One region of the Thiocapsa rosea genome, then DNA from elsewhere that is predicted to be linked to it. Evidence: predicted binding sites of a transcription regulator. Region 1 holds the regulator's gene; each other region holds the start of a gene.
What was found. The regulator sigma-54, encoded in region 1, starts transcription at its own class of promoters, with help from an activator protein. The targets are predictions, from matches to a motif close to TGGCANGNTNCNTGCTT.

Region 1 (5,008 bases):
CATATCTTTATCGCACCCGAGCAGACCGAGACGCCATGAGCGAGAGAGGAATCGACAACCGGCGGTGCCGGGGCACTGCCCCGGCCGCGACCCTGGCCTTCGTCATGGCCCTCGCGTGCGCCCCGGCAGTGGCGCTCGAGGACGATGCAAGCCAACCCATCTTGATCGAAGCAGACGATGTCGAGGTCCTGGAGGCGGAGAACACCAGCATCTATGTCGGCAATGTCCAGGTCGACCAAGGGAGCATGCGACTCCTCGGCGATCATGTGACCGTTTATCATCGCGACGACCGCCGCCCGCGCTTTATCATTGCGCTCGGCGCGCCGGCCAGCTTCAAACAGCTCCTCGACAACGACGAGGGCGAGGTCCTGGCCTTCGCCAAACGGATGGAATACGACGCCGACAAGGACGAGCTCACCCTCATCGAGGACGCCTTGCTGATTCAGGGGGCCGACCGCGTCGCGAGCGAGCGCATCGTCTACGATCGCGCCCGTGCCCATTTCCGCGCGGGAGGCGGCGGACGGGTCAAGATCACCATCACGCCGGAGGGAGAATGAGGCTAAACCGCGTCCGAGGCGACCGATGACATCCGATCGGAAACCACCCTTGAACGATCCAAAGAGACTCGGCGGAGACGCGGTTTAGGATGAAGGATTCTATTGCGGATTCCGACTTAGGCTCGGGCTCGGGCTCGACGACACTGCGCGCGGAGCATCTGAAGAAGAGCTATCGCGGTCGTCAGGTGTTGCGCGACGTGAGCGTCGGCGTGGACGCCGGCGAGGTCGTGGGCCTGCTCGGACCCAACGGCGCGGGCAAGACCACCTGCTTTTATCTGATCGTCGGACTCATTCCGGCGGACGAGGGCCGCATTGCGCTGAGCGGGCAGGACATCACCCTGAAACCCATGCATGCGCGCGCGCGCGCCGGACTGAGCTATCTGGCACAAGAGCCCTCGGTGTTTCGCAAGCTCAGCGCGCGCGACAACATCCTTGCTATCCTGGAGGCGCGCGGCGACCTGTCTCGGGCCGATCGCAATCTGCGCTGCGAGCGCCTGCTCGAAGAGCTCGGGATCGCCCATGTCAGCGGCTCGCTCGCGCTCAGCCTCTCTGGCGGGGAGCGACGGCGCCTCGAGATCGCGCGTGCGCTCGCGGTGGACCCCCTGGTGATGCTGCTCGACGAGCCCTTCGCGGGCGTCGACCCCATCGCCGTCGGGGACATCAAGGCCATCGTGTCGCATTTGCGCGATCGCGGGATCGGCGTGCTGATCACGGATCACAACGTCCGCGAGACGCTCGATATCTGCGACCGGGGCTACATCATCAGCTCCGGGTGCGTCATCGCGGCCGGCACCCCCGCGCAGCTCCTGGCCGATCAGCAGGTCCGCGATGTCTACCTCGGCGCGGATTTTTCCATGTAGGTGCGAACCGGGAGGTACCTCGAGATGCGAATCGGTTGGCTGCTCTTTCCGAGATGTTGGGTGTAAGATGAGATCCTGCCCCGGCTGATGACGCCTTCACCGGACTGAAACGGCTAGAATCGACCAGCATTGGCCATGGCGGTCACCTGATCGAACACCTCGAAAAGCGCATCCGCGATTCATGAAGCAATCCATCCAGCTTCGGCTCGGCCAACACCTGACCATGACGCCTCAGTTGCAGCAGGCGATCCGTCTGTTGCAGCTCTCCACGCTTGAGCTCCAGAAGGAGATTCAGGAGGCGCTGGACACCAACCTCATGTTGGAGGAAGGCGACGACGCGGATCGCTTCAACGTCGCCGAGACGCAGCAGTCAGGCACGATTCAGAGCGAGGACATCGAAACACCTCGGGTCACCGTCGAGCAGTCGATCGACCGCGAGATCCACGCCGAATCCAACGAGATGCCCGAAGAGCTGCCGGTCGACACACTCTGGACCGACGTCTTCGACTCCCACCTGCCGAGCACCTCGCACGGCTCGGACGACGGCTCGGACTACGATCCCTTTGCCCAGCAAAGCCGCCCTCAGACCCTGCTCGACCACCTCGCCTGGCAGCTCAATCTGTGCAGACTGAGCGAGCGCGACAACATGATCGCCCAAGCGGTCATCGATTCGATCGACGCCGACGGCTATCTGCGCATCGATGTCGAGGAGCTGCTCCTGACCATCGATCACCCCGAAATCAGTGCCGAGGAGGTGGAGGCTGTCGTTCACCGCGTTCAGTCCTTCGACCCGCCGGGGGTGGGTGCCCGCAACCTCCCGGAATGTCTGCTGATACAACTCAGTCAGCTGCCCCCCCAAACACCTTGGCGGAGCACCGCGACGGCGATCTGCCGCGACGGGTTCGAGTATCTGGCCAAGCGCGATGTCGCCTCGCTGGTCCGTCAGCTGAAGGAATCCGAGGACACGGTCGCAGGTGCGCTGGCGTTGATCCGACGGCTCAATCCGCGCCCCGGAAGCCTGATTGCCGGCACGCCGGCCCAGTATGTCGTCCCGGATATCTTCGTGCGCAAACGCGAGGGCCGATGGTCGGTCGAACTCAATCCCGACTCGATGCCTAAACTCAGAGTGAACGCCGACTACGCGCGCCTGATCCGACGCGCCGATCAGAGCGCGGACGGCGTCACCTTGAAGAGCCATTTGCAGGAGGCACGCTGGTTCATCAAGAGCCTGGCCAGCCGCAACGACACGGTGCTGCGCGTCGGCGCGAAGATCGTCGAGATGCAGCAGGAATTCTTCGAGCACGGGGACGAGGCGATGAAACCGATGGTTCTGCGCGATGTCGCCGAGGCATTGGAGCTTCACGAGTCGACCGTATCCCGAGTGACCACGCAGAAATACATGCACACGCCGCGGGGAACCTTTGAGTTCAAGTATTTCTTTTCCTCGCACGTCAACACCGCTTCCGGCGGCGAATGCTCGTCGACCGCCATTCGTGCCCTGATCCGCAAGCTGATCGCCGGCGAGTCCGCGCGAAAGCCCATGAGCGACAGTAAGATCGCCCAAGAGCTCGGCGATCAGGGGATCAATGTCGCGCGGCGAACCGTCGCCAAGTACCGCGAGGCCATGGGGGTTCCACCCTCGAACGAGCGCAAGCGCCTGGATTGACAGGCCGTTTGAACCATAAGGAGTCACAAGATGCAGATCAACCTGACGGGTCATCACATCGACGTCACCGATGCGCTGAAAGGCTACGTCGACACGAAGTTCGAGCGCCTTGCGCGGCACTTCGACCACGTCATCAACGCTCACGTCATCCTGAGCGTCGAGAAGCTTGCCCAAAAAGCGGAGGCCACACTGCACATCAACGGCAGCAAGGTCTTTGCCGACTCGGTCCACGAGGACATGTATGCCGCAATCGACGGGCTGATCGACAAGCTCGATCGTCAGGTCCTGCGCCACAAGGAGAAGAAGAGCGATCATCGCGCAGCGAGCCCGAAGGTCAGCGAGATCGAGGAGTCGGATCAGACCTGACGCACCGGCGTTGTCAGAACGCCGCTGATACCTTCGAGGGGCGCTCTTGCCCCGTCGGAGGCGTTCAACGAACGGGATCGGGCACGAGGCCGGCATGCGGGATCGCCGGCCTCTGCCAGACATCCGAGGATAATCAGCATCCATGACCACACGCCCTTGCCCGCCGTCGCTGCGCGGACATCGATCCAAGAGCCACCAGCTGCAGCGCTGCGCGCCCGCAGCGCACGGGAGCCGATACCGATGCTCAGCCCCGATCTAATCAACGAGGCCCGTATCGGTCACGGCCTCGAGATTTCCAGCAAGAAGCGTTTGCTCGAAACCCTTGCCGAGCTACTCGCCAACGACCACCCCCGTTTGAGCACGGAGAGCGTCTTCGAGCGCCTCCTCGAGCGCGAACGCCTCGGCAGCACCGGACTCGGTCACGGTGTCGCCCTGCCCCATGCCCGGATCAAGGAGGTCTCTCAGGTGATCGGGGCCTTCGTGCAAACCGCCCGCGGGGTGGATTACGATGCAGCCGACGGCGAGCCGGTCGATCTGGCGTTCGCGCTCTTGGTTCCCGAGACCGCGACCGAGGAGCACCTGCAGCTGCTCGCCTATTTGGCAAGTCGCTTCAGCGAGTCGGCAACCCGCGCACGTCTGCGCGATGCGAGCTCGCCCACGGCCATTCTGGACCTTCTCAGAGCGACCTAGCCGTCAAGCGCGGCCGCCGGCGATGATCGAAAGTCTTCAATCCCTGATCTCGCAGACCGGGCCGCGGCTCAAGCTGCGCTGGCTCACGCCCGAGCCGGCGAGCCCGCGCCCGTTGCGCGGCGAGGATCCGGGACGTTCGAGGCAGTCGCTGATCGGCTCTCTGAACTGCATTCATCCCAATCGCCTGCAGGTCATCGGACACGCGGAGCTGCTCTACCTAGCAGAACTGGGCCGGACCGCCTTCGGCGAGACCGTGGAGAGGCTCTTCTCGGATCGTCCGACCGCCGTCATCTTCTCCGACGGCATCGACCCGGAGCCCGCCTTTCGAGAGGCCGCCGAGCAGACCCTCACGCCGCTGCTCGGCTCCTCCCTCGGCGACGAGGAGCTGATCAATCACCTGCGTTATTTCCTCACCCATGCCCTCGCCGAGCGCCGCACGGTGCACGGGGTCTTCATCGAGGTCCTGGGTATGGGCGTTCTGCTGGTCGGCGATCCGGCCGTCGGCAAGAGCGAGCTGGCGCTCGATCTGATCGCGCGAGGACATCGGCTCATCGCCGACGACGCACCCCGTTTCGCACGCATTGCCCCCGAGACCTTGGAGGGCACCTGCCCCGAGGCCCTGCGCGATTTTCTCGAGGTCCGCGGCCTGGGGATTCTCAACATCCGCGCCATGTTCGGAGAAGGCGCCGTCGTGCGCAGCAAGACATTGAACCTGATCATCGATCTTCAGCCGCTCGACAAACATCAACTCGAGTCGATCGACCGGCTCAGCGGCAGCCTCTCGGTGCGCAACATCCTCGGGGTTGCCGTCCCCAAGATCACGATGCCGGTCGCACCCGGCCGCAACCTGGCGATCCTGGTGGAGGCGG
Region 2 (5,008 bases), 1.8 Mb from region 1:
TGCTCATAAGGCAAACTCCCGTTCCAGATCCGCGGTGGTCGCGGTCGCCTGGTTTTGCGGCTGCCAGACCGGGAGCCGCCGGACATAGAGCAGGCCGAGCGCCATGCCGTCGTCGGCCTGGATAAAGCGGGCGGCCTCGACCGGATCGTCGGTCGGCGCCATGTCGCTCGGGTGGACCAGGTGCTTCCACTCCTTCTGCTCCGGGCGGAAGGTCTGGCAGGGACTCAAGACCTGCAGAAAGGCGAATCCGGGATGCTCGATCGCCTCCACCAGCAGCTTGGTCAATCCGTTGGGATCACCCGCGAAACCACGGGCGATGAAGCTCGCACCGGCCGCGAGCGCGATCGCCGTGGGCAGGAAGGGGCGCATGCCGGTGCCGTGCGGCGTGAGCTTGCTCTTGGCCCAATCCGGCTGTGTGGTCGGCGAGGCCTGGCCCTTGGTCATGCCGTAGACCTCGTTGTCCATGACGATGTAGGTCAGGTCCATGTTGCGTCGGCAGGCGTGCAGAAAGTGGTTCCCCCCGATCGAGAAGCCGTCGCCGTCGCCGCCGGCCACGATCACGGTGAGGTCAGGCCGGGCCGCCTTGAGCCCCGAGGCGATCGGCAGCGCGCGGCCGTGAATGCCGTGGAAGCCGTAGGCATCGACATAGGCCGGCAAGCGCGACGAGCAGCCGATGCCGGAGATCATGGCGACGCGCTCCTTGGCGAGCTTCAGATGCGCCAGCGCCTTGGTGACGGCGGACAGCACCGCGAAGTGTCCGCAGCCGGGACACCAGACGGGTGCGACATCGGACTTGTAGTCCTTGGCTCGGAGGGTCGGGGTGATACCGGCAACATCCATCTCAAGTCTCCTGGCGCTCATGACGCTCGGTCAGCGCGCGCATGATCTCGGCGGGTCGCAACGGCAGAGGGCCGGGTCGGGCAAAAGACCGGGCATGCGTCGGGAGCGCGCGTTGTGAATGGAGATAGGCGAAGCATTGTGCGGTCTGGTTTTGCTCCACGACCAGGATCGAGCCGGCCGAGCCGATCGCTTCGAGCAACGCCTCGCGTTGCAGCGGTGCGAGCAGGCGCAGGGCGATCGCCCGCGTCGGAATCCCCGCGTCACGCAGACGCTGCGCGGCCTCGAAGACCGGACCCGCGGAGGAACCCCAGGTCAGAAGCAAATGGTCGCCCTCGCCCCGGATCTCGGCCCAACCCGGCCCGTAGTCGAATCCGGTCAGCTTACGCAGACGCTTCTCGAGCTGCTCGGCGTGGTCGATCGCACGACTCGAAGGCGCGCCGCCCGGGCCGTGCTCCAGACCCTCGCCCGTATACATCCCGCCCGCCAGTCCGGGGAGCGCCATCGGCGAGACGCCGTCCGGCGTCGGCCGATAGCGACGATGATCGGGGTCCGCCTCCTGCGCGATCAGGCGTTGCAGATGCGGCCTCTGCCCTGCCCCGAACGGCCGGTCGCCGGGCGGGTCGATGATCGCGCGCGACTGGCCCAGCATCTGATCCGACAGCACGATCGCGACCGTCTGCAGGTGCTCGGCCAGACCGACCGCCCATTCAACCGTGTCGACGCAATCGCGGATCCCCAAGGCGGCCAGGACCAGATGCGGGGCGTCCCCGTGCAGTCCGTGGAGTGCAATGTTCAGATCGGACTGCTCGGACTTGGTCGGGATGCCCGTCGAAGGACCGCCGCGCTGAACGTTGACCACCACGACCGGGGTCTCGCTCGCCACCGCCAGACCCAAGCCTTCGACCATCAGGCTTAAGCCCGGGCCGGAGGTCGCCGTCAGCGAGGGCACGCCGCCGAAGGAGCTGCCGATGATCATGTTGATCGAGGCCAGCTCGTCCTCGGCCTGGAGCAAGGAGCCGCCGAGCAGCTCCAAGCGGGGCGCGAGCCATTCCAACACCTCGCTCGCCGGGGTGATGGGATAGGCCGCGACGAACCGCACCCCGCCGCGCACCGCACCCAGTCCCGCCGCCTCGTTGCCGCTGATGTTCCAGCGCGCGACGGCCGGGGCGCTTGCCGATGAGGGCACGCTCGAGGCGTCGGCGGCGGCATAGCCGGAGCGGACGCAATCGAGCGAGTGGCTCAACACCCGAGCACTCTTGCCGCCGAGCGTCGCACGCGCGCCTGCTTCGAGCGCATCCAGCGGCAGACCGAGCATCGCGCCGACCATGCCGAGCGCGACCATGTTCACGCGCCCCTCGGTCTGGGCATCGGCGAGCGCCTTCCAGGGCAGGCTGCGCACCTGCGCGCCCGAGCGCAGGAGAATCTCGGGGATCGGCTCGGCCTGCGCGTCCGTGAGGATGAGACTGTTGCGATCCAGCGGCAGCTCGTCGGCAAAGCGGGCGACGTTCTCCCAGTCCAGACCGACAAGCAGGTCGAAGCAATCGCCCATGCACTCGATCGGCTGCGTCCCGAAGCGCAGCATGGCCGCGGACTCACCGCCGCGAATCTGCGGACCGGCCGAGCGGCCGAGCAGACCGTAATAGCCGGCGCGCCCGACGGCGGCGAGCAGGATGAGCCCCGCCGTGACCGCTCCGCTGCCGCCGGAGCCCGTGATGGCGAGGGTGGCGCCCCCGGCGAGGGTCGATCGTTCGGTCATCCGCACTCCGCTCGTTGAAATGTCGCCGACTATTGGAACCGCAAAGGCGCGACCGGCGCAAAGGCTTTCGCGGTCCGGGGTGCGGCAATGCCGTTGAATCTGCGACAGCACCCCGGCAGGGCGCTGTCGCAAAGGCTCCATTGCGAGACCCGGATACGCGCAAGACTCTGTTCATGCAGACTAATATCAAATGGCCCGGTGTTTGCTTAGAAAAGAATTCAAACGTCCTTCGAGGAACCGGGCATGGAACCGCAACAGATCACCCGACAGGTCACGATCAACGACACCACGCTGCGCGACGGCGAGCAGTCCGCCGGCGTCGCCTTCTCGATCGATGAAAAACTCGCGATCGCCCGCGGTCTCGATGCGCTCGGCGTGCCCGAGCTCGAGGTCGGCATCCCGGCAATGGGAGACGAGGAGCGCGAGTCGATCCGCGCCGTCGCCGCGCTTGGGCTGCGCGCACGCCTGATGGTCTGGACCCGGATGCGCCCCGGCGATATCGCACAGTGCCGTGATCTGGGCGTCGACATGGTGGATCTGTCCATCCCGGTCTCCGATCAGCAGATCACCCACAAGCTCGGACGCGACCGCGCCTGGGTCATCGCGCAGATCCAACACCAGGTCGCGGTCGCTCTGGACATGGGGCTCGAGGTCTGCGTCGGTGCCGAGGACGCCTCGCGCGCCGATCCGGAGCTGCTCTGGCTCGCCGCGGAGGCCGCCCAGAACGCCGGGGCCCGTCGCTTTCGCTTCGCCGACACGGTCGGCCTGATGGATCCCTTCGCGATCTACGAGCGCATGCGGGACCTGCGCGCCATCGTGGACATCGAGATCGAGATGCACGCCCACGACGACCTCGGGCTGGCCACCGCCAACAGCCTGGCGGCGGTGCGCGGGGGCGCGACGCATCTGAACACCACCGTCCACGGGCTCGGCGAGCGCGCCGGCAACGCCGCGCTGGAAGAGGTGGTGATGGGGCTCAAGCACATCCACGGCATCGACAGCGGGATCGACCTGCACACCTTCGCGGAGCTCTCCGGGCTGGTCGCGCGGGCCTCCGGCAAACCGGTCGCCTGGCACAAGAGCCTGGTTGGAGACGGTGCCTTTACCCATGAGTCCGGGATCCATGTCGACGGGCTCCTGAAGGATCCGCGGAACTATCAAGGCATCGATCCGGCCGAGGTCGGGCGTCGGCATCACCTGGTGCTGGGCAAGCATTCCGGCCGCCACGCGGTCCGCCAAGCCTATGCCGATCTCTTGCGCTGCGAGCTGGGTCTCGACGATGCCGACCGGCTGCTGCCCTTGGTCCGGCGCTTTGCGACCGAGAGCAAACGCGCGCCCGAGGCACCGGAGCTGATGGGCTTCCTCGCCGAGATCGGCAATCCTTGGGCCGTCCGGGTCCAGTAGGCCGGAGAGGAGACGCCTTATGGATTTCTTGGATTTCGACGGCGAGGCCATGTACTTCGACGAGCCCGTCTCGCCGGAGGTGGAGCGACTCCTCGAGGAGGCCGCGGAGGGCTACGGCGAAGACACCGCCGAGGATCGCCTGCTGCTCGCCTATTTCCTCCAGCCCGAGCACCTCACGGTTCTGGTCGCGCTCTATCGCTATTTCTACTACCGACATAGATACCGCGAGGCCCTCATCACCGCCGAGCGTGCGATCGCACTCACCGCGGCCCGGCTCGACCTGCCGACCGACTGGCGCGACCTGCGCGAGTCCGATCTCGGGCAGTCCGTGCTGATCTCGATGAGCCTGACGCGATTCCTCTTGCTGGCGCTCAAGGGCTCGGGATACCTCCTGTTTCGCCTCGGCGATGCAGCAGGGGCACTGAAACGCTTCGAAAAGATCGCCGAGGTCGACACCAGCGATCGGCTCGGCATCGGCGAGCTGCATGCCATGGCGCGGTCTGCGGTGACGCGATCCGCGCTCGAGGGCGCGGGGGGGAATGTGCGGTACTTCAAGGGCTAAATCGCGTCCTGTGCAATGGTCGATGTCGCGCTTACCCTGACGCCCGGTGCACCCCGGTTGGTCTGCGCCGGACGCGATTTAGGATTGAAAGGATTTTTCAGAGATTCGAACAGCCACGTCGCCGATCGGATCGGATCGGATCGGTAGGGTGGACAAGCGCAGCGCAGTCCACCAGCGCCGGCGCAGGGCTCGGTGGACTTCGCTCTCGCTCGTCCACCCTACCGGCCGGTTTTATGAAAAGGCCCGCGACTCAATCATGCCACCGTGACGTTAATGAAGGAGACGACCATGACCGACAATGAATTCGACCTCGACCTCGAGGAGCTCTCCAGCGCCGAGGACTTTCTGACCTACTTCGAGATCGATTTCGATCCCGCCGTGGTGCATGTCAATCGTCTGCATATCCTTCAGCGCTTCCACGATTATCTGGAGCAGGTCGACGAGAT
Region 3 (5,008 bases), 730 kb from region 1:
ACGGGGGCGCCTCGAAGCTCCGAGTCGGATGCCGCTCCGACGCTCCAAGCTACGGCTACGGAAGCGGCGCACGCGATCAATTCGGTCGAGGAGAAGATTCGGCGGGCGAACCGATTGCGCGAGCTGGGCAGCACCTTTGCCGCCCGCACGGTGCTCTACGAGGTGCTGGAGGAGGGCGATCCCGACCAACGGCGCGTCGCACGCAACATCCTCAGTCAGCTCGACGAGGCTTGAGCGGTTCCGAAAGCGTCGCGTGGAGCGCGACCCTGCCGCCCGTCGGGATGCTGATCGGGTGACGCACGACGTGCATTGCTCCGCCGCACGCTCCTCATGCCATCGCAGGATTGCCCTCGCTCGATTTGGCACCCCAGCCCGTCGGTCTAAAACGCTTCGTGCTTCATGCAGGGCTCCGACAGCCTTGGTGAATCAGAGGCGCTTACCGGCGGTATCCAGCGGGACGACGCTGAGCCGACTGTGGCGACCATCGCGCCGAAATAATTGCTTCTTTCAATGGGTCTGCTGGGATAGTATAGGTTTTACCACCATTCGAAGATCGGAATCCCAATGGGCTCAGGATCCCAAATTCACTATAAACAGAATCGACTCAAACAATTACGGGCCTTTTGTCATGCGGCGCGCACCGGGAGCGTCAGCGCTGCAGCCGAGAAGATCTTTCTCAGTCAGCCCACCGTGTCTTTGCAGATCCAGGCGCTGGAGCGCGAGTTCAGCACCGTCTTGTTCGAGCGGCGCGGCCCCAAGATCAAGCTGACACCCGAAGGCGATTTGCTCTTCCAGATGGCCGAGCCTCTGGTCGAGGGTATGGACAAGCTGCACGAGGCCTTCGCGACGCAATGCGGCCGCGTCGACCGGGGCGTGTTGAACATTGCCGCCGGCGAGTCGACCATCCTCTATATCCTCCCCGACCCGGTGCGCGCCTTCGTCGACCAGTATCCGGGGATCGAGCTGAAGATGCACAACGTGACCGGCCGCGACGGGCTGGCCATGTTGCGTGCGGACGAGGTCGACCTCGCCGTGGGCTCGATGTTGGATGTGCCCGACGACATTACCTACCGCCCGTTCGTTACCTACCAGCCGACACTCATCACGCCGAAGGACCATCCGCTTGCGGGTAAGGAATCGGTGACCCTCGAAGAGATCGCCCCCTATGGCCTGATTCTGCCGCCGCGGCATCTCAGCACTTGGCGGATGGTCGATCTGGTCTTCAAGCAACACAACCTGGCCTACCGGGTCACCTTGGAGGCGGGCGGCTGGGAGGTCATCAAGAAATATGTCGAATTGGGCCTGGGGATCTCGATCGTGACCGATGTCTGTCTGACCGGTGACGAAAACTTGAGTAGAATTCCGCTCTCTCAGTATTTCCCGAAGCGCAGCTACGGTATCGTACAAAGGCGCGGGAAATTTCTGTCGCCCCAGACCAAGTGCTTCATGAAGACACTCGATCGCGAATTTGCCGATCGTGTCGTGGAGCCGCAACCTCAAACCGTGGGCGATGTCGCAGAGTGGGAGGACGCCTTTCTGGGATGATGCCCCGGCGTCCTGCCCCGCCGCGTCGGCACCCAAGGGTGCTCAAAAGAGTCATCGACTGTAACGACGCCTTGCGCGCGGACGAAATGTGCTTGATTCGGAAGGGATTCGTACACAAATGAAACAGCACCCATACCACTGACATTAGAACACCAGAGCCCAATCACTATGGATCTCACAAAACGCATCGGGCAACGCCTTCGAGCGGCGCGCCAGGATCAGAAACTGAGCCTGTCCGAGCTCTCCGGCCGCACCGAATCGCTGTCCAAGTCACGCATCAGCAACTACGAGCAGGGTATTCGCCGCATGGGGCTCGAAGAGGCCCAAGAGTTGGCGGTCGCACTCGGAACCGTGACCCCGACCTATCTACTCTGTCTCGACGACAAGGACCCGCTCTCCATGACCGAGCGGCAATTGGTGGATTACTTCAGGCAAGCGGACGAGCGAGGCAAGGACACGATCATGAAGGTTGCCTCCGATCAGTCCGACTTCGTCGCCGAGTAAAGCGCAAATGCCGCAGTGCGCGGCCTGCCCGGTCGGCTCTCCATCCTAGGCGCCGACTCCGCAGAAAAAACCCTTGCTGTCGGTCAGGACGAAGCTCGTCTTGGCGCGGGTCTACCGGGAACCCGGATAGGGCGAGCTGACGTCGACCCAGTCCGCGTCCGAGCTGCTCGCAGCATCTAGGATGTTCAATTGCGGTGCGCGTGGCGGAGCCTCGCGCCCCGGTCCATCCCCTGGCTGCGCCGTTTTGGTGCGGCTTTCGATCTTTGCAGTCCGTAAGGGCCGCAAACACGTGCTCGCTCGCTTTGGCGCGGTTTCTGCTTTTTCGCATTGGGCGTCCCGCTCCCGGGATGACCTGACGATCAGATCCACGACCAACAGGAGCCAAAACGCATGTCTAGACGCGACCCGATCAAATCGATCTTGCTCGGCACGGGCCTGATGCTGGGTCTGAGTGCCGGATCCATCGCCCAAGCCGCGGACGACACCATCAAGGTCGGGGTCTTGCATTCTCTCTCCGGCACGATGGCGATCAGCGAGACGACGCTGAAAGATACGGTGTTGATGCTGGTGGACGAGCAAAACAAGAAAGGCGGGTTGCTCGGCAAGCAGCTCGAAGCCGTCGTGGTGGACCCCGCCTCGGATTGGCCGCTGTTCGCCGAAAAGGCACGCGAGCTGCTCACCAAAGACAAGGTTGACGTGGTCTTCGGATGCTGGACCTCGGTGTCGCGCAAGTCCGTGCTGCCGGTCTTCGAGGAACTCAACGGACTCCTCTTCTACCCCGTCCAATACGAGGGCGAAGAGTCCTCCAAGAACGTCTTCTATACCGGTGCTGCGCCGAATCAGCAGGCGATCCCGGCGGTTGATTATCTGAAGAACGAGCTGGGTGTGGAGCGTTGGGTGCTCGCCGGCACGGACTATGTCTATCCGCGTACCACCAACAGGATCCTCGAAGCCTACCTCAAGCAGAATGGGGTCGCCGCAGAGGACATCATGATCAACTACACGCCCTTCGGTCACTCCGATTGGCAGTCCATCGTCTCCGACATCAAGCGTTTCGGCTCCGCGGGCAAGAAGACCGCCGTGGTCTCGACCATCAACGGCGACGCCAACGTCCCCTTCTATAAAGAGCTGGGCAACCAGGGCGTCGCCGCCGAGGACATCCCGGTCATCGCCTTCTCGGTCGGCGAGGAAGAGCTCTCGGGCATCGACACCAAGCCGCTGGTCGGCCATCTCGCCGCCTGGAACTATTTCATGAGCGTCGACGACCCGGCCAACGCCGCCTTCATCGAGACCTGGCACGCTTTCACCAAGAACGACAAACGCGTGACCAACGACCCGATGGAGGCGCACAAGATCGGCTTCGATCTTTGGGTTCAGGCGGTCGAGAAGGCCGGCACTACGGATCCGGATGCGGTGCAGGCCGCCATCATCGGTCTGGAGACCAAGAACCTCACGGGCGGGACCGCGAAGATGCTGCCCAACCACCACATCACCAAACCGGTGCTGATCGGCGAGATTCAGGAAGACGGACAGTTCGCCGTCGTTTGGGCGACCGAAGAAGAGGTCCCCGGCGACGCCTGGTCGGACTTCCTTGAAGGCTCCAAGGATCTGACCGCCGATTGGACCCCGCCGGTGATGTGCGGCAACTTCAATACCGTGACCCAGACTTGTCTCGGGGCTCAGGCGCAATAGGCTGTTGAACCGCGTCCGGCGGGGTCTGCGCGCTCGGAGAGGTGGGCTCGACCTGGTGTGAGTCCACGAGCGCGGCGGAGGACGCGGTTCAAGTATTTTTTCGGGATGGTCTTGGGTGATTCCCGGTGAGCAGTCGACCGGCATGTCGGGGCGAATTGATTCGCCCCGGGCCTTCCGGACACGCGCAGTCGAGACGCTTATTCAACGATGATCCGGTTCCGTAAGTCCGCTTCCAGCCGGCTCGAAGCCGCTTCCGCTTCGGATTTCGCGGATGAATCAATGGGGCGTGCGCAGACAGCCTCCGATCGCAGCGAGTATCGAGATGCCCATGAGCCCGACAGACCGATTGCGACGCTTCCCGCACCTGGCGGGCCTTGGTCTCGTTTCTGCCTTTCTGATTTTGATGGTGTTGCCGCTCGGCAGCATGGCCGATGAGATCGACGCGGCCTTGATCGATCTGAGCGACCGCTCCTTCGAGGTGAAGCAAGCCGCGGTCGATGTCATTGCCGTCGGCGGTGATCCGCGTGCGGCGACGCTCCTCGAAGCCCTATTGGGCGGCAACCTCTATGCCCGCGAGTCGGATCGACGCCCGGTTTTGGTTGCGCCCGCTCCCGGCGGGTATCGGCTGACCGACGCACTCGACGGCAGCGATCTCGGCATGGTCGAACGCGGCGCCGTGAAGAAGATCACGATCAACAACCGTATGCGCAACCAGCTGCGCACGGCGATCGCCGCCCTGACGCTGGCGAGTCCCGATCCGGCGGTTCGTCTCAGAGCCGCACAGCAGATGCTGGGCGACGCCAACCCGATCGTCGTGGAGGCAATCCGCGAGCAGCTCGAGCGCGAGGACGATCCGCGCGTTCGCGATTATCTCGATCTGAGCCTGGCACTGGCCAGTCTGCGTGACGAAGACCCCGCAGCCCGGCTTGCCGCAGTGAACACGCTTTCCGGGAGTCTCTATCCGGCCGCACGCAACGCACTGACCACACTGCTGAGCGAGGAGCCGGCCCCGGAGGTGCGTGCCGCCGCGGAGCGTTCACTCGCCGCGATCGAGCAGAAGCTCAAGCTCAACGCCGCGGCGGAGACGCTCTTCTTCGGGCTCAGCCTCGGCTCGGTCCTGGTGCTTGCGGCCATCGGTCTGGCGATCACCTTCGGGGTCATGGGCGTCATCAACATGGCCCACGGCGAGCTGATCATGATCGGGGCCTATACGACCTACCTGGTCCAACAGGCGATGCCGGGGTTTCTGGACTATTCGCTGTTCGTC
Region 4 (5,008 bases), 670 kb from region 1:
TCCCGACGATGCCGGCCGCCGCGACCCGCGCAGCGATCTCCTCGGGCGCGAGTGCAAAGGGATCGGGAACACCTTGAATCTCGTCGGACCAACGATCCTCGCCGTCGGGCTTCAGGGTCACGGTCCGTACCGAGAGCCCCGAGGCATGATGCGCCGGGTAGCTGCCGACCCCCATCACCCGACCCGAGGTCGGCGCGTGAACCGGCGCCGAGATGGCGCCCTGGCTGAGTGCAAGCAACTCGCCCTTGGCCACCTGCTGACCACGCTGCACGGCCGGCTTGGCAGGCGCGCCGATGTGCTGTTGCAGTGGAATATGCAACAGCGCCGGCATCGGCAGATTCTCGATCGCCTGACCGGCCGCGAGGTGCTTGTTGTCATGCGGATGCACGCCGCCGCGGATCTTGAAGAGTTTCATAGTCGGGCCTTTCTTACCTCTGCGTCACGATCTTTAGGGCGTTGCGCGGGAGTGCTTCCTGCCTCCGGCCTCCTGCCTCCTGCCTCCTGCCTCCTGCCTTCGACTAAACCGAAGCTGGCGGCTGGCGGCTGGCGGCTGGCAGTCGAACGGCTCACCCGGCCAGCCTCATGCCGCCAGCGCGCTCGGCTTCGTCCAATACCAGGTCTGTAGGGTCGGCGTGACCGGACGCATCTCGATGCATTCGGTCGGGCAGACGTCGAAGCACAGCTCGCAGCCGGTACAGGCATCGGCGAAGACGCTGTGGATCATGTTGTTGGCCCCCATGATCGCGTCGGTCGGGCAGCGCTTGAAGCACTTGCAGCAGCCGATGCAGAGGTTCTCGTGGATGTGCGCGATCGCCGGCGCCTTGTCGGCAACGCCGGACAGGTCGACACTGACCCCGAGCACACCCGCGAGCTCCTCCGCCAGCGCGCGTCCGCCAGGCGGACAGATGGTTACGGGGGCTGCACCCGAGGCGATCGCGTCCGCCGCCGGCGTACATCCGGGGTAACCGCATTGACCGCACTGGGAGCCGGGCAGCAGCTCGACGACCCGCTCGGCGAGTGGATTGCCCTCGACCTTCAGGTAGCGCGCGGCGAGGCCAAGGAGCCAGCCCAAGATCAAACCGAGAGTCGTAAGGCTGAAGATCGCGGCAATCATCGTAGTGTGTCTCGATTAAGAATCCGTCATGCCGATGGCGGCCGGCTACGCGGCCAGGGAGCTGCCGGTCCGATGCCTTCCGAAACCCGACCCGAACCCTGTGGGCATCCGTCTCGAACAGCGTCGTGGCCGAGCAGCGAGCCGCATCCATCGATTTTTCATCCTCCGGAACGCGTCCTGCGACGGCCATTGACCGCACAAAAGATCAAGCGCGTCTTCGATCCTTGCCTGTCGCGCCGGTCGCGTTCCGGAGTTTCACGCCAGCCCGGCAAAGCCCATGAAGGCCAGCGACAAGAGCCCGGCAGCGATAAACGCGATCGGCGTTCCGCTGAAGGCCGCCGGGACCTGGGCCAGCGCCAGTCGCTCGCGCATGCCGGCGAAGAGCAACATCACCAAGGTGAACCCGAGCGCCGAGCCGAATCCGTAGAGAACGCTTTGGAGGAATCCGTGCTCCTCTTGAACATTCAACAGGGCCACGCCCAGTACGGCGCAGTTGGTGGTGATCAGCGGGAGGAAGATCCCCAGCACCTGATAGAGCGCGGGCGAGAGCTTGCGCACGGCCATCTCGGTAAACTGCACGACCGCAGCGATCACCAGGATGAAGGTCAGGATGCGCAGGAAGCCGATATCCAGCGGCTGGAGCACAAACCATTCGAGCAGCCAGCTCGCGACCGCGGCCAAGGTCAGCACGAAGGTGGTGGCCAATCCCATCCCCAAGGCGGAGTCGAGCTTGTTCGACACGCCCATGAAGGGGCAGAGCCCCAGGAACTTGACCAGCACGACGTTGTTGACCAACGCGGTGCCGAGAATCAGCATCACATACTCGCCCATACGGTGAACGCCCTTGCGTCGCGACCTTGATGTCACGGCATCAGCAAATGCGGTGCCAGCTGCCGAATGGGACGCGCGTACCGGGCCGATCCACGATCGCTCCAGGAGCTGCCGGACACTGAAATATCGTCTCATCATCAATGGATTGACGTCCCCGGGAAGGCGGGTGGAACGGAACAGTCGACATCCCGCAGGCGCGGCCGGCGTCCTCCCGGGCGTGATACCTTCGAAGCCGGGCTGTCGCGGTGACAACAGAAATCCCGGTTGCAGTCGCATGGAAATGTCGTAAAACTGACAGGGGTATCGACAGAGGCGAAGGCGCGGCACCGCCGAGAATGCTGCGCCGTCCGAGCAGACCCGGGATCGTCCCTCTAGAGCGGCCCGCATCTGTCGGCGATGGCATCGCAATTGCTGTAGAATTTCCTTACGAACAGGATTCAGGAGAGCGCCGTGCCGGTCCGAGAAGCCCCGGGCACCGTCCAGCAGGTCGTCATCAACGCGCTCGGCGAGTTTTTAGCCTCGCCGCCCGACGGGACCCCGATCGAGGTTGTCGAGGCGCTGACGCTCATGGGGGGTAATGCGCTGGATCCGCTGCCTCCTCGACTCTTCTTCGAAGCGGTCGAGCAGTCGCCCGTGGCCATCTCCATCACGGACCACAAGGCGGCGATCCTCTACGCGAATCATGCCTTCGAAACCTTGACGGGATACAGCCGCGAGGAGGTCCTGGGACAGAACGAGTCGATCCTCTCGAGCAACGCGACGCCGCTGAGCGTCTATCAGCAGCTGTGGCGAACCATCCAACGCAAAGAGACCTGGACCGGCACCCTGGTGAACCGCACGAAGGCGGGCCTCGACTATCTGGCGGAGCTGATCATCTCCCCGGTTCTGGATCGCGACGGGGATCTTCAGTACTTCCTCGGGATGCATCGCGACGCGACCAAGGTCCACGAGCTCGAGGGGGCGCTGCGTCAACAGAAGGCCCGCATCGAGACCGTCCTGGATGCGGCCCCGGTGATCGTCGTCCTGCTCGACAGCAAGGGCCGGATCATCCTGGACAATCAGGAATACAAAAAGCTGCTCGGGGATCTGCGCGGCAAAGAACCGGCCGATGTCCTTCGCGCGGCGGTCAGCGAGCAGCTCGGCGTGGATGCCTTTGCGGCCTGTTTGGAGGGGCGCGGCTTCAAGGATGTCGAGGTCGCCATCGAGATCCCCGGTTCAATGGGACCACGCTGGTTCGCCTGCTCCGGGACACCGGTCGAGGAGAGCGACGCCAGCGCCCGGACCTATTTCGGTCGCCAGGTCCCCGGTGACCGGCGCCTGTTGCTGCTCGCAAGCGAGGTCACCGCACGGCGGCGCGAGATCGAGCGCGCCCATCTGGAAAACCTGCGCGCCCGACTCGCCGAGCAACAGCTGATGCACGGGATGCGCGAGGCACTCGCTGCGGCCATCTATCAGATTCAGGTGCCGCTCAACGTCATCAACGCCGCTGCGGCCATGGTGCGCGGCGGTGCCGGCAACGTCGACACCCTCGCCGGGATGCTCGACCAGATCAGCGTCTCCGGCGCCAAAGCACTCGCGACCCTGACCTCGGCACTGCCCGAGGAGCCGCGCGAGGCCGGGGTCATGGTCAACGTCAACGAACTCCTGCGCCAGGTCCTGGAGCTGGAGACCGACCGCCTCTTGGCCACCGGAATCGTGGTCGACTGGCGCCCGGCGCATGTTCTACCCGAGCTGCCTGGCCACAAGAACCAGCTACGCGCCTTGTTCAAGCACCTGATCGACAATGCCATTCAGGCACTCTGCGAGACCAACCGCGCGCACCGCGAGCTGCGCCTGACCACCCGCCGGGTCGACGAGGCCGTTGAGGTCGAGATCGAAGACAACGGCGCGGGGATCCCGGCCGAAGACCGCTATAAGGTCTTCGAGCCCTTCTACATCGGTTGGCGCAACCGTCGCGGCAAGGCCGGTATGGGTCTCGCGCTCAGTCAAGAGATCGTCAACGCCCACGGAGGCAGTATCGAGGTCGACCCGACGATGACCGATGGCTGCCGCATTCGCCTGTCACTGACCGCCGTCCCCGACGACGACTGAGCTTGCACGAACCCTCATGAATGCCGACTATCCCGTCCCCGGCAGCGCCGAGCAGGCCTGCCGGTTGGATCTGCTCGAATCCCAACTGGGCGCACTCTTCGAGGTGAGCTCGGTGCTCAGCCGTTCGCTCGATCTGCGCCAGACCCTGAGCGAGGTGCTCGGCGTCCTGCACGAGCGCGGGCGCCTTCAACACGGGATGGTCAGTCTGCTGAGCGAGGATCGCGGCGAACTCTTGATCCGCGCGCTTCACACCGACGACCCCCACGCGACCGACCGCATCGCCTATCAGCCCGGCGAGGGCGTGATCGGCAGCATCCTCTCCCGGAATCGGCCCTGGATCGTGCCGCGCATCGGCGACGAGCCACGCTTCCTCGATCGACTCAGTCTCTACGATCCGGACCTGCCCTTCATCGGTGTCCCGATCCGACTCGGCGAAGGCGGTGCGATCGGGGTCTTTGCGGCCCAGCCTCCCGTAGCCGACGGGCTGCTCGAGGAGCGTGCACGTTTTCTGGAGATGGTCGCCAATCTGATCGGCCAAGCGGTGCGTCTGGCCCGCAGCGTCGAGGCCGAGCAACAAGCCTTGCGCGAGGAGCGCGACAAGCTCCGCCGCGAGGTCAAAGGCACTCACGGATTCGACAGCATCATCGGACACACGGACACCATGCGCCTGGTCTTCGATCAGGTGCGCCAAGTCGCGAAGTGGAATACGACCGTCCTGATTCGGGGCGAATCGGGCACCGGCAAGGAGTTGATCGCCAACGCCATCCATTACAACTCGCCGCGCGCCCGTGCCGCCTTCGTCAAGCTCAACTGCGCGGCCTTGCCCGACAATCTGCTGGAATCCGAGCTGTTCGGGCATGAGAAGGGCGCCTTCACCGGCGCGATCAGCCAGCGCAAGGGTCGGTTCGAGCAGGCCGACGGCGGCACCCTCTTTCTCGACGAGATCGGCGAGATCACGCCTGCCTTTCAGGC

Region 2: nifV (homocitrate synthase) is a predicted target of sigma-54. The motif match lies at 2,788-2,804, and genes of this name have one in related genera.
Region 3: urtA (urea ABC transporter substrate-binding protein) is a predicted target of sigma-54. The motif match lies at 2,353-2,369, and genes of this name have one in related genera.
Region 4: rsxA (electron transport complex subunit RsxA) is a predicted target of sigma-54. The motif match lies at 1,987-2,003, and genes of this name have one in related genera.

Annotation. Positions count from the first base shown of each region.
Region 1 is NZ_RBXL01000001.1:1,187,232-1,192,239, forward strand. It holds gene lptC (LPS export ABC transporter periplasmic protein LptC) at 1-39, shown strand, start outside; gene lptA (lipopolysaccharide transport periplasmic protein LptA) at 36-557, shown strand; gene lptB (LPS export ABC transporter ATP-binding protein) at 647-1,417, shown strand; gene BDD21_RS05480 (RNA polymerase factor sigma-54) at 1,599-3,083, shown strand; gene hpf (ribosome hibernation-promoting factor, HPF/YfiA family) at 3,114-3,449, shown strand; gene BDD21_RS05490 (PTS sugar transporter subunit IIA) at 3,690-4,139, shown strand; gene hprK (HPr(Ser) kinase/phosphatase) at 4,162-5,008, shown strand, end outside.
Region 2 is NZ_RBXL01000001.1:3,012,007-3,017,014, reverse strand. It holds gene BDD21_RS13505 (ferritin-like domain-containing protein) at 1-7, opposite strand, end outside; gene BDD21_RS13500 (2-oxoacid:ferredoxin oxidoreductase subunit beta) at 4-840, opposite strand; gene BDD21_RS13495 (2-oxoacid:acceptor oxidoreductase subunit alpha) at 842-2,596, opposite strand; gene nifV (homocitrate synthase) at 2,840-4,000, shown strand; gene BDD21_RS13485 (hypothetical protein) at 4,020-4,562, shown strand; gene nifW (nitrogenase-stabilizing/protective protein NifW) at 4,851-5,008, shown strand, end outside.
Region 3 is NZ_RBXL01000001.1:1,917,192-1,922,199, forward strand. It holds gene tatC (twin-arginine translocase subunit TatC) at 1-234, shown strand, start outside; gene BDD21_RS08705 (LysR family transcriptional regulator) at 565-1,545, shown strand; gene BDD21_RS08710 (helix-turn-helix domain-containing protein) at 1,714-2,049, shown strand; gene urtA (urea ABC transporter substrate-binding protein) at 2,440-3,741, shown strand; gene urtB (urea ABC transporter permease subunit UrtB) at 4,070-5,008, shown strand, end outside.
Region 4 is NZ_RBXL01000001.1:1,859,078-1,864,085, reverse strand. It holds gene rsxC (electron transport complex subunit RsxC) at 1-415, opposite strand, end outside; gene rsxB (electron transport complex subunit RsxB) at 581-1,114, opposite strand; gene rsxA (electron transport complex subunit RsxA) at 1,370-1,945, opposite strand; gene nifL (nitrogen fixation negative regulator NifL) at 2,396-4,036, shown strand; gene nifA (nif-specific transcriptional activator NifA) at 4,053-5,008, shown strand, end outside.